2 regions of the Nocardia sp. NPDC051756 genome follow, and region 1 is predicted to be linked to the other one. Evidence: riboswitches for the same ligand, from Rfam matches in the RefSeq annotation. Region 1 holds a riboswitch; the other holds the start of a gene.

Region 1 (4,147 bases):
GGGGCGGCGCCGGTGGGGGCTTCGGAGGTGAAGGGGCGGGTTTCGGGGGTGGGGTTCCAAAGGCCTTGGGTGGTGGCGTAGTTCCAGGTCGGGCCGGTGTGGACGAGGGTGGCCACGGCTTGGATCAGGCGGTCTACGTCGGCGGGGGTGGTGCCGAGGCCGATGCTGGCGCGCAGGGCGCCGTCGAGGTCCAGGCGGGCGATCAGCGGGTGGGCGCAGAAGCGGCCGTCGCGGACGCCGATGCCATGTTCGGCGGAGAGGTAGGCGGCGACGTGGCCGGGGACGAATCCGTCCAGGGTGAAGGCGACGATGCCGACGGTGTCGGGGGCGTCGGTCCAGATGCGCAGCAGGTTGACGCCGGGGATGGCGGCGAGGCCGTCGCGGAGTCGGTCGGCGAGCCGATGTTCGGTGGCGGCGAGGGTTTCCGCATCGATCGCACAGAGCGCGTCACAGGCGGCGGCGAGCGCGGCGGCGCCGAGCACGTTGGGCGAACCGCCCTCGTGCCGCTGCGGCGCGGGCGCCCACTCGGCGCCGGTGGTGGTGACCTCGCGGACCGCGCCGCCGCCGGCCAGGTAGGGCTCCGCACGGTCGAGCCAGTCACGCCTTCCGACCAGCACGCCCGCGCCGAACGGCGCGTACAGCTTGTGCCCGGAGAACGCGAGGTAGTCGATGCCGCTGTCGCGCAGGCTGATTCGCCGATGCGGCGCGAGCTGGGCCGCGTCCACCAGGATGCGGGCGCCGCACTGGTGGGCGATGGTAGCCAGGCGTTCGAGCGGCAGCACCTCGCCGGTGACGTTGGACGCGCCGGTCACCGCGAGCAGCGCGGCGGGCTTGCTGCACAGCTCGGCGACCAGCCGCCCGATGGTCTCCTCGACGGTGGTGGCGGCCTGCACGACGCGGCGGCCGTGCCTGGTCCAGGGCAGGAAGTTGGCGTGATGCTCGATGTCGAGCACCACGGTGTCGCCGGGCACGCAGGCGGCGAGCAGGTTCAGCGAGTCGGTGGTGTTGCGGGTGAACACGACGACCTGGTCGTCGGCCGCGTCGAGGAAGCGGGTGACCGAACCGCGGGCGGCCTCGTAGCACTCGGTGGAGATCCGCGAGGCGTAGCCGGCGCCGCGGTGCACGCTCGCGTAGAACGGCAGCAGCTGCTGAATCCGGTCGGTGACCTGGGCCAAGGCCGGCGCGCTCGCGGCGTAGTCGAAGTTGGCGTAGGTGGTCGTCCCACCCTGGACCAGCGGCACCTGGAGGTCGTCACCGGAAACCCGGGCGAGGGGGGCACAGTCCTGGGTCACAACAGCAGTCATCACGAAATCCCGTCGGCTCTGGGACCCGCAATCAGGAGATTCGTCGAGTCCGCGCTTGCCACACCCGGTCGGGCGTCGGCCTGGTCGTCACCCGGAGCACCCCACCGCGGAGGAGGGTTGCCGACCAGCAAGCCGGGGCTGAACGCTGGTACTCATGACCTGATCCGAGATTGGCAGACAGCCCCCCGCGCTGTCAACCATGATCTTGTCGCGTGTGTCGGCAGGCGATAAAGCGTTGCCAATCCGGCCGTTCTGGGTTCACATCGTGGGGTGTCACTTTCGCTGCTGATCAGCTTCATCGGCCTGTGCGTCCTGCTGGCGCTCACGCCGGGGCCGGATTCGTTCCTCGTGCTGCGGTTCTCGCTGGTCGACGCGCGACCGGGGATCGCCGCCGCGATCGGGTCGGCGCTGGGCGGGATCCTGTGGGCGGTGGTGGTCGCCGCGGGTGTCGCCGCACTGCTGGAGCAGTCCGCGACGGCGTACCGCACGCTCAAGCTGATCGGCGGAATCTACTTGGTGTACTTGGGTATTCGCGCGCTGCTCGATCAGCGGCGGCAACGCCGGGCGGCCCGGGAATCCGGCGCTGCCGAGGACCTGACGCCCGCCGCCCGCGGCACCCGCACCTCGGTTCGCTCGGCGTTCACCGCGGGCGTCGTCTCGTGCATGTTCAACCCGAAGGTCGGCCTGTTCTACCTCGCCGTGCTGCCCCAGTTCCTGACCGAGGTCACCTTCGCCAACACACTCGCGCTCGGCGCCGTCGAATCGTCGATCGCCGCGGTAGCGATGGTGCTCCTGGCCCTGGCGGCCTCCCGCGCGGTCGCGCTGCTGCGCCGCCCGAAGCTCCGGGATCGGCTCGAACAGGTCAGCGCCGCCATCCTGGCCACCATCGGCCTCGGCACCGCCGCCTCCGCGGCCTGACCCGATCCGCCCCGAAACGCCCTGAGCTGCAAGATCACCAAGCTCATGTGGGGAATCACACCGGCCTGGACGGGTCGGCGCAGCGACCGCCTGGCGAACCCCACGCGCGACCCGTCCACCAGGCATTGCTTCGGCGTGCCCGACAGAAATCGCCACGACCTGCAACAACCCGGCCTGCCGTCGAGCAGTAGGCAACCGCGCCGGTGAACAACAAACGTCGACAACCCCGAGTACCGTGGACAACTGGTCACCACAGTGTTTGCCAACTGGTAACCCAGCTATGACACAAACAACATCAGGGAAGTGCGAGGCAGGTCGAATGGGAGGTGGGCAGGGCGTCATGCTCCAACCACAGGTTGATGCGACGATTGATCCCCTGCTCCGGACCGCGCACACGCCGCCGGCCCGGACCCTCGTCGACATCCTGACCGCGACCGCGCTGACCCATCCCGATGCCCCCGCCATCGACGACGGCCAGGTGGTGCTCAGCTACCTCGAACTCGTCGTCGAGATCGAGAAGACCATGGCCAGGCTCGCCAACGCGGGCGTGCGGCCGGGCGATCGGGTCGGCGTGCGGATGCCGTCCGGCTCCCGGGAGCTCTATCTGACCATCCTCGCCGTCCTGTACGCGGGCGCGGCGTATGTGCCGGTCGACGCCGACGACCCGGACGAACGCGCCCAGTTGGTCTTCGGCGAAGCGCAGGTCACCGCGATCGTCACCGGCGCGGGCATCGAGACCACCCCGGCGGGCATCCGGGCCACCGCGGACAACCCGGCCGACGCGAGCAAGAGCACCCTGCCGACCCCCGCCGACGACGCCTGGATCATCTTCACCTCCGGCTCCACCGGAACGCCGAAAGGTGTTGCGGTGACTCATCGCAACGCCGCCGCGTTCGTGGACGCCGAGGCAAATCTCTTCCTGCCGGACGCCCCGATCGGCCCCGGCGACCGGGTGCTGGCCGGACTCTCGGTCGCCTTCGACGCCTCCTGCGAGGAGATGTGGCTGGCCTGGCGCAACGGCGCCTGCCTGGTCCCCGCGCCGCGCGACCTGGTGCGCACCGGCGCCGACCTCGGCCCGTGGCTGGTCCGCCGGGAGATCAGCATCGTCTCCACCGTGCCGACGCTGGCCGCGACCTGGCCCGCCGAGGCGCTGGACGCGGTCCGGCTGTTGATCTTCGGCGGCGAGGCGGTGCCGCCGGAACTCGCGGAACGCCTTGCCGGGAACGGGGATACCGATCGCGAGGTCTGGAATACCTACGGCCCCACCGAGGCAACGGTGGTCGCCTGCGCCGCGCTGCTCGATGGCTCGTGGCCGATCCGGATCGGCCTGCCGCTCGACGGCTGGGATCTCGTGGTGATCGACGCGGCCGGAAGCCCGGTGGCCGAGGGCGAATCCGGCGAACTGGTGATCGGCGGCGTCGGCCTGGCCCGCTACCTCGATCCGGCGAAGGACGCGGAGAAGTACGCGCCGCTGCCTTCGGTCGGCTGGGATCGCGCCTATCGCAGCGGCGATCTGGTCCGCAACGACAGCGCGGGCCTGGTCTTCCTCGGCCGCGCCGACGACCAGATCAAGCTCGGCGGCCGGCGAATCGAGCTCGGCGAGATCGACAACGCGCTGCAACACCTGCCCGGGGTCGCCGGCGCGGCCGCCGCGATCCGAACAACCAAGGCGGGCAACAAGATCCTGGTCGGCTACCTCACCGGACCCGGCCCCGATTTCGACACCAAGGCGGCCAGAGCCCAACTCGCCGAACAGCTTCCGGCCCCGCTGGTCCCCCGGCTCGCGATCGTCGACGAACTGCCCACCCGCACCTCGGGCAAGGTCGACCGCAACGCCCTGCCCTGGCCGCTGCCGAACAGCACCGAGGACGACAACGACAACGATTTGACCGGCACCGCGCAATGGGTTGCGCAGCTGTGGGATT
Region 2 (4,147 bases), on a different contig from region 1:
GGCACGCTCGAATTCAGCGCCGGCGAACTGGCCGAGATCGACGCGCTGCTCGAGGACGACGGTGCGGTCGATCTGTGGCGGTCGGCACGGCAAGGCACGCTCTGAAAGGTGTTGCGAGGACTCAGATCGTCGGGTTCACCACGTCGATGCCGAGGGCGAGCTTGCCCGCGTGCTCGTGTTGCGTGTCGCGCAGATACAGGTGCTGGTTGAGCACGTTGATATCGCGCCAGAGCCGTTGGATCGGGCTCGACTCGTAGATCGCGCTCGCACCGGCGATCCGGAAGAGGTCGTCGACGGCGTCGCGGCAGGTGTTCGCGGCCCAGACCGCCTGCTGATGCAACTCGCTCCGGTCGGCAACCGGAAGCAGGCTCAGGTCGTCGCCGCGTAGCCGCCGGTCGACGTAGGTATCGAACACCGCCCGCGTGGACTCGCGGGCGGCCCGGATCGCGGCCTGTGCGCGTCCGACTGCCCGCTGGATCACCGGGTCCGCGGACGCCGGCTGGAACGTCGGCGGTCCGGCGCGCGTCGGCAGCACGGCGAGGACCTCGTCGAGCGCGTGCTCGGCGGTACCGACCGCGACCCCGGTGAACCCGGGCGCGAGCAGGCTGAACAGCGGAAGCCGATACTTCGCGTCCGCCAGCCGGCTGGGCGCGAGGAACGGAAAGGTCCGGCGCGCAGGCACATACACGTCGTCGAGCGCGAAACTCATCGAGCCCGTGCCGCGTAGGCCGGCCACATGCCAGTCGTCGATGATGCCGACGTCGTCGGCGGGCACGACGACCGAGACGAGTTCGGGCAGCCCGCCCGCTCCCACCTTCGGCGCGCCGTCCGCATCGAGCAGCACGGTGTTGGCCATAACCCAACCGGCATAACCGATTCCGCTGGCGAACGGCCAGCGCCCGGTCACCCGCAACCCGCCCTCGGTCGGCGTGCTGCGCCCGTTCGGACCGAACACCAGCGACATCGGCCCGATCCCCTCGGCCAACACCTCGTCGATGCCGTCGGCCGGCAACTTCGACGCCACGATGGCCGGTGTCGTCGCGCAGATGAACAGGCTCCACGCCGTGCTGGTATCCGCGTAGGCGACCGCCCGCACGATCTCGAACGCCTCGTCGACCCCGATCAGACCGCTGCCGCCGACACCGGTCGGGGTGAACACGCCCCACAGGCCCGCGGCCGAGATGGCGTCGACCACCTCGTCCGGGAGATCGCGGGCGTCCTCGGCCTTCTGGCTGTACTGCCGCGCGATGGGCGCGAGTTCGGTCACCGCACCGAGCGCGTCGTCCAGCGACCGAATGGTCATCAGCGAACTCCTTCATCGTCGGGCGCGCCGCGCCGGGCAGATTTCCGGTTCAGCCTCTCCCCTGCTCGATCGACAGCGAAAGCCCTGTTTTCACTCAACGGACCGAGGATTCTGAATCCGTGAAGATTTACGCCGATCGGGCTCCCGTCGCCGCCCGACAATTGGTCACGGATCTGCTGGTGGCGGCGTGGGTGTACGGCTCGATCAAGGCCGCGCTCTGGCTGCACGACCTGGTGCAGAAACTCGCCGTTCCCGGTCAGAAGCTGGAGGGCGCGGGCGGCGGCCTGGCCGACAGTCTCGGCGATGTCGGGCGCAAGGTCGGGCGGGTCCCGGTGGTCGGCGACGATCTGACCTCCCCGTTCGAACGCGCCGCCGGAGCGGCCCGCTCGATGGCCGAGGCCGGGCACGATCAGCAGGCGCTCACCAACGATCTGGCCATGGCCCTGGCGATCAGCCTGCTGATCGTCCCGCTCGGGCTCGTCCTGTTCGTCTGGCTACCGCTGCGCGTGCGCTGGATCCGCCGAGCCGCCGCGGCCGTGCGCCTGCGGACCGCGCCGGGCGGACGAGACCTGCTCGCCTTGCGCGCGCTCACCAATCAACCCCTGCGCACACTGGACCGGATCGACGCGGACGTGGTGGACGCGTGGCGGCGCGGCGACGACGATACGGTCCGCGCACTGGCCGCGCTGGAATTGCGCGGTCTCGGTCTACGTGCATAACTCAGCGCGATTCAAAAGCGTGACAACGCTTCTGGCGTGCGGAACTCTTGAGTCAGGTCAAGAGTGCCAGCGTCAAGTCCCCGGCTAGCTGGCCGGCAACCCTCCAACCGCGGCGGGGTGCCCCGGGTCAAGACCAGGCCGAGCCGCGTAATGCGGCCCGGGCAAGCGCGGGCTCCGTCGACATTCTGGAGCCCTCTCGAGAGATGGGGGTCGAGCCATGTCCGAAACCGCGAACTCCCCACTCACGCCTGGGCCTGTGCCCGGTCCATCGAGCGACAACCAGAGGGGATCGACATGACTACGGCCACGCCAGCTCTCGGAGACCGCGTGTTGGACACCACCAGGCAAGGATTCGACCACGCGTCGCTGACCGCGCTGTTGAACGGCGACGTGCACGCGGTCAGACTGGCCGGATTCGTCCGGCCCGACGCGCTCGATCACTTACGCCGGGCGTTCGTCGGCAGACAGGATCACGGGCCGCTGGCCACCGACCCGCAGTTCCGGCGGATCGGGCACGCGTTCTCCGAGACCAGCACCGAGGCCGGACGCGGCGCGTACTTCGACGAGGCCCGCCACAATATCGACCGGCTGCGCGATATCGCCTCGCCATATTCCTATCCGGCGGACGATGTTCGGCTGCTGCTGGACGAGATCTGGCCGGCCGGAGCGAGTTTGCTGCGGCGCAACGGGCAGGCGTTCTTCGCCGGGGTCGCGCGCTACCAGCTCGCGGGGGTGGATCTCGAGCCGCACACCGACAACGTGGGCCGAAACCTGCCCGAGGACTTCGAGATTCGGATCGTCCGCCAGCTCTCGGTCAACGTCTATCTCGACGTCCCGGACCGGGGCGGGGAATTGGAGATCTGGGACGACTATCCCGACGAAAGCGAGTATCGAGACCGCTCCGGCGACCGGGTCTACGGCATCGACCGCGCGGCCGTCGGCGAGCCCGCGCTGGTGATCACGCCGCAGGTCGGCGACGCGATCTTCATCGATCCGCGCCGGGTACACGCGGTCGCGCCGTCGCAGGATCGCCCGCGCATCACCATCGGGCTGTTCATCGGGGTCAGCGATCCGGCCGAGTCGTTGAAGGTGTGGAGCTGATGGCTACGACCACGCTGCTCTCCGCGTCCCACAAAGCCGCCTACGACCTGCGCTCGGACGGCATCACCACCGACGGACGGTCCACCGTGCTGCTGGTCAGCGTCGGCGCGGACTATCACGAGGGTGAAAAGCTCGCCGCCACCATCGATCTGATCAACCGGTCGAACTTCGGCCGCTGCGCGATCGCGGTCGCGGACACCCTGCAACGGCACAATCTCAGCGGCGGAACCGATATCGACCGGCACGCTCGGGCGCGTATCGCCGGCGACCAGTGGATCGCCCGCAATATCGGCTACCTGGACCAGATCGATTGCCCGACAAACATATTGCGCTGGGACTTCGCGCTGTCGCATCCGCGTTACGGCGATCTGTACGACGCGATCGAGCACGCCTACGAGACCGACGAACCGTATCGGCACGCGATCGACAGCACCATCGATCGGTTCATCGAACGACGGCTTTCCCGCGAGCCGGAGGTCGATCAAGAGTCGGTGCGGAAGTCGTGCCGCGCATACCTTTTGGAGGAATGCCCGATCATCATGCCGCTGTGGGCGCACGAGGGTTTCGACTACGTGATCTATCCGCAGAAGATCTCCGCCGCGATGGGGCGCACGCGGGAACTCTTCGTCGAGCCGGAGCACCCGGACCGGGTCGCGTGGTTGCCCTTGCGGTTCAAGAAGCGTAAGTCGGCGTCGAACAACACGGAGGCCGACCAGTGACCGTCGAGATTCCCGCGCGGCGGCGGGTCGTCGGGTTCACCGGGTTGGCGGTGGCGTCGTTTCTCGGGTGCATCGACCTGACCATCGTCACCACCGCGCTGCCCGCTATCGGTGCGGATCTGCAAGCGGGAGCGTCGAATACGGAGTTGACGCTCGGCGTCTTCCTGATGGCGTTGTCGATGTTCATGGTGACGGCCGGGCGGGTCGCCGACCGGCTCGGGCGGCGGAAGGTGCTGCTGTTCGGGCTCGCGCTGTTCGTGGTCGCGTCCACGGGCGCGGCGCTGTCGTGGTCGATCGGGGTGCTG

Evidence for each region. A riboswitch is a leader RNA that binds a small molecule or an ion and turns the genes downstream of it on or off. The one in region 1 is predicted to bind S-adenosylmethionine.
Region 2: linked by a shared signal. The riboswitch ahead of AB0M22_RS28015 (2OG-Fe(II) oxygenase) and the one ahead of AB0M22_RS16725 (aminotransferase class V-fold PLP-dependent enzyme) in region 1 are both predicted to bind S-adenosylmethionine.

What each region holds. Positions count from the first base shown of each region.
Region 1 is NZ_JBFAYV010000003.1:1,120,436-1,124,582, reverse strand. It holds gene AB0M22_RS16725 (aminotransferase class V-fold PLP-dependent enzyme) at 1-1,304, opposite strand, end outside; SAM riboswitch class IV at 1,351-1,464, opposite strand; gene AB0M22_RS16720 (LysE family translocator) at 1,575-2,222, shown strand; gene AB0M22_RS16715 (Pls/PosA family non-ribosomal peptide synthetase) at 2,563-4,147, shown strand, end outside.
Region 2 is NZ_JBFAYV010000006.1:414,811-418,957, reverse strand. It holds gene mgrA (L-glyceraldehyde 3-phosphate reductase) at 1-105, shown strand, start outside; gene AB0M22_RS28025 (acyl-CoA dehydrogenase family protein) at 122-1,303, opposite strand; gene AB0M22_RS28020 (hypothetical protein) at 1,423-2,022, shown strand; SAM riboswitch class IV at 2,078-2,196, shown strand; gene AB0M22_RS28015 (2OG-Fe(II) oxygenase) at 2,350-3,123, shown strand; gene AB0M22_RS28010 (tRNA-dependent cyclodipeptide synthase) at 3,123-3,842, shown strand; gene AB0M22_RS28005 (MFS transporter) at 3,839-4,147, shown strand, end outside.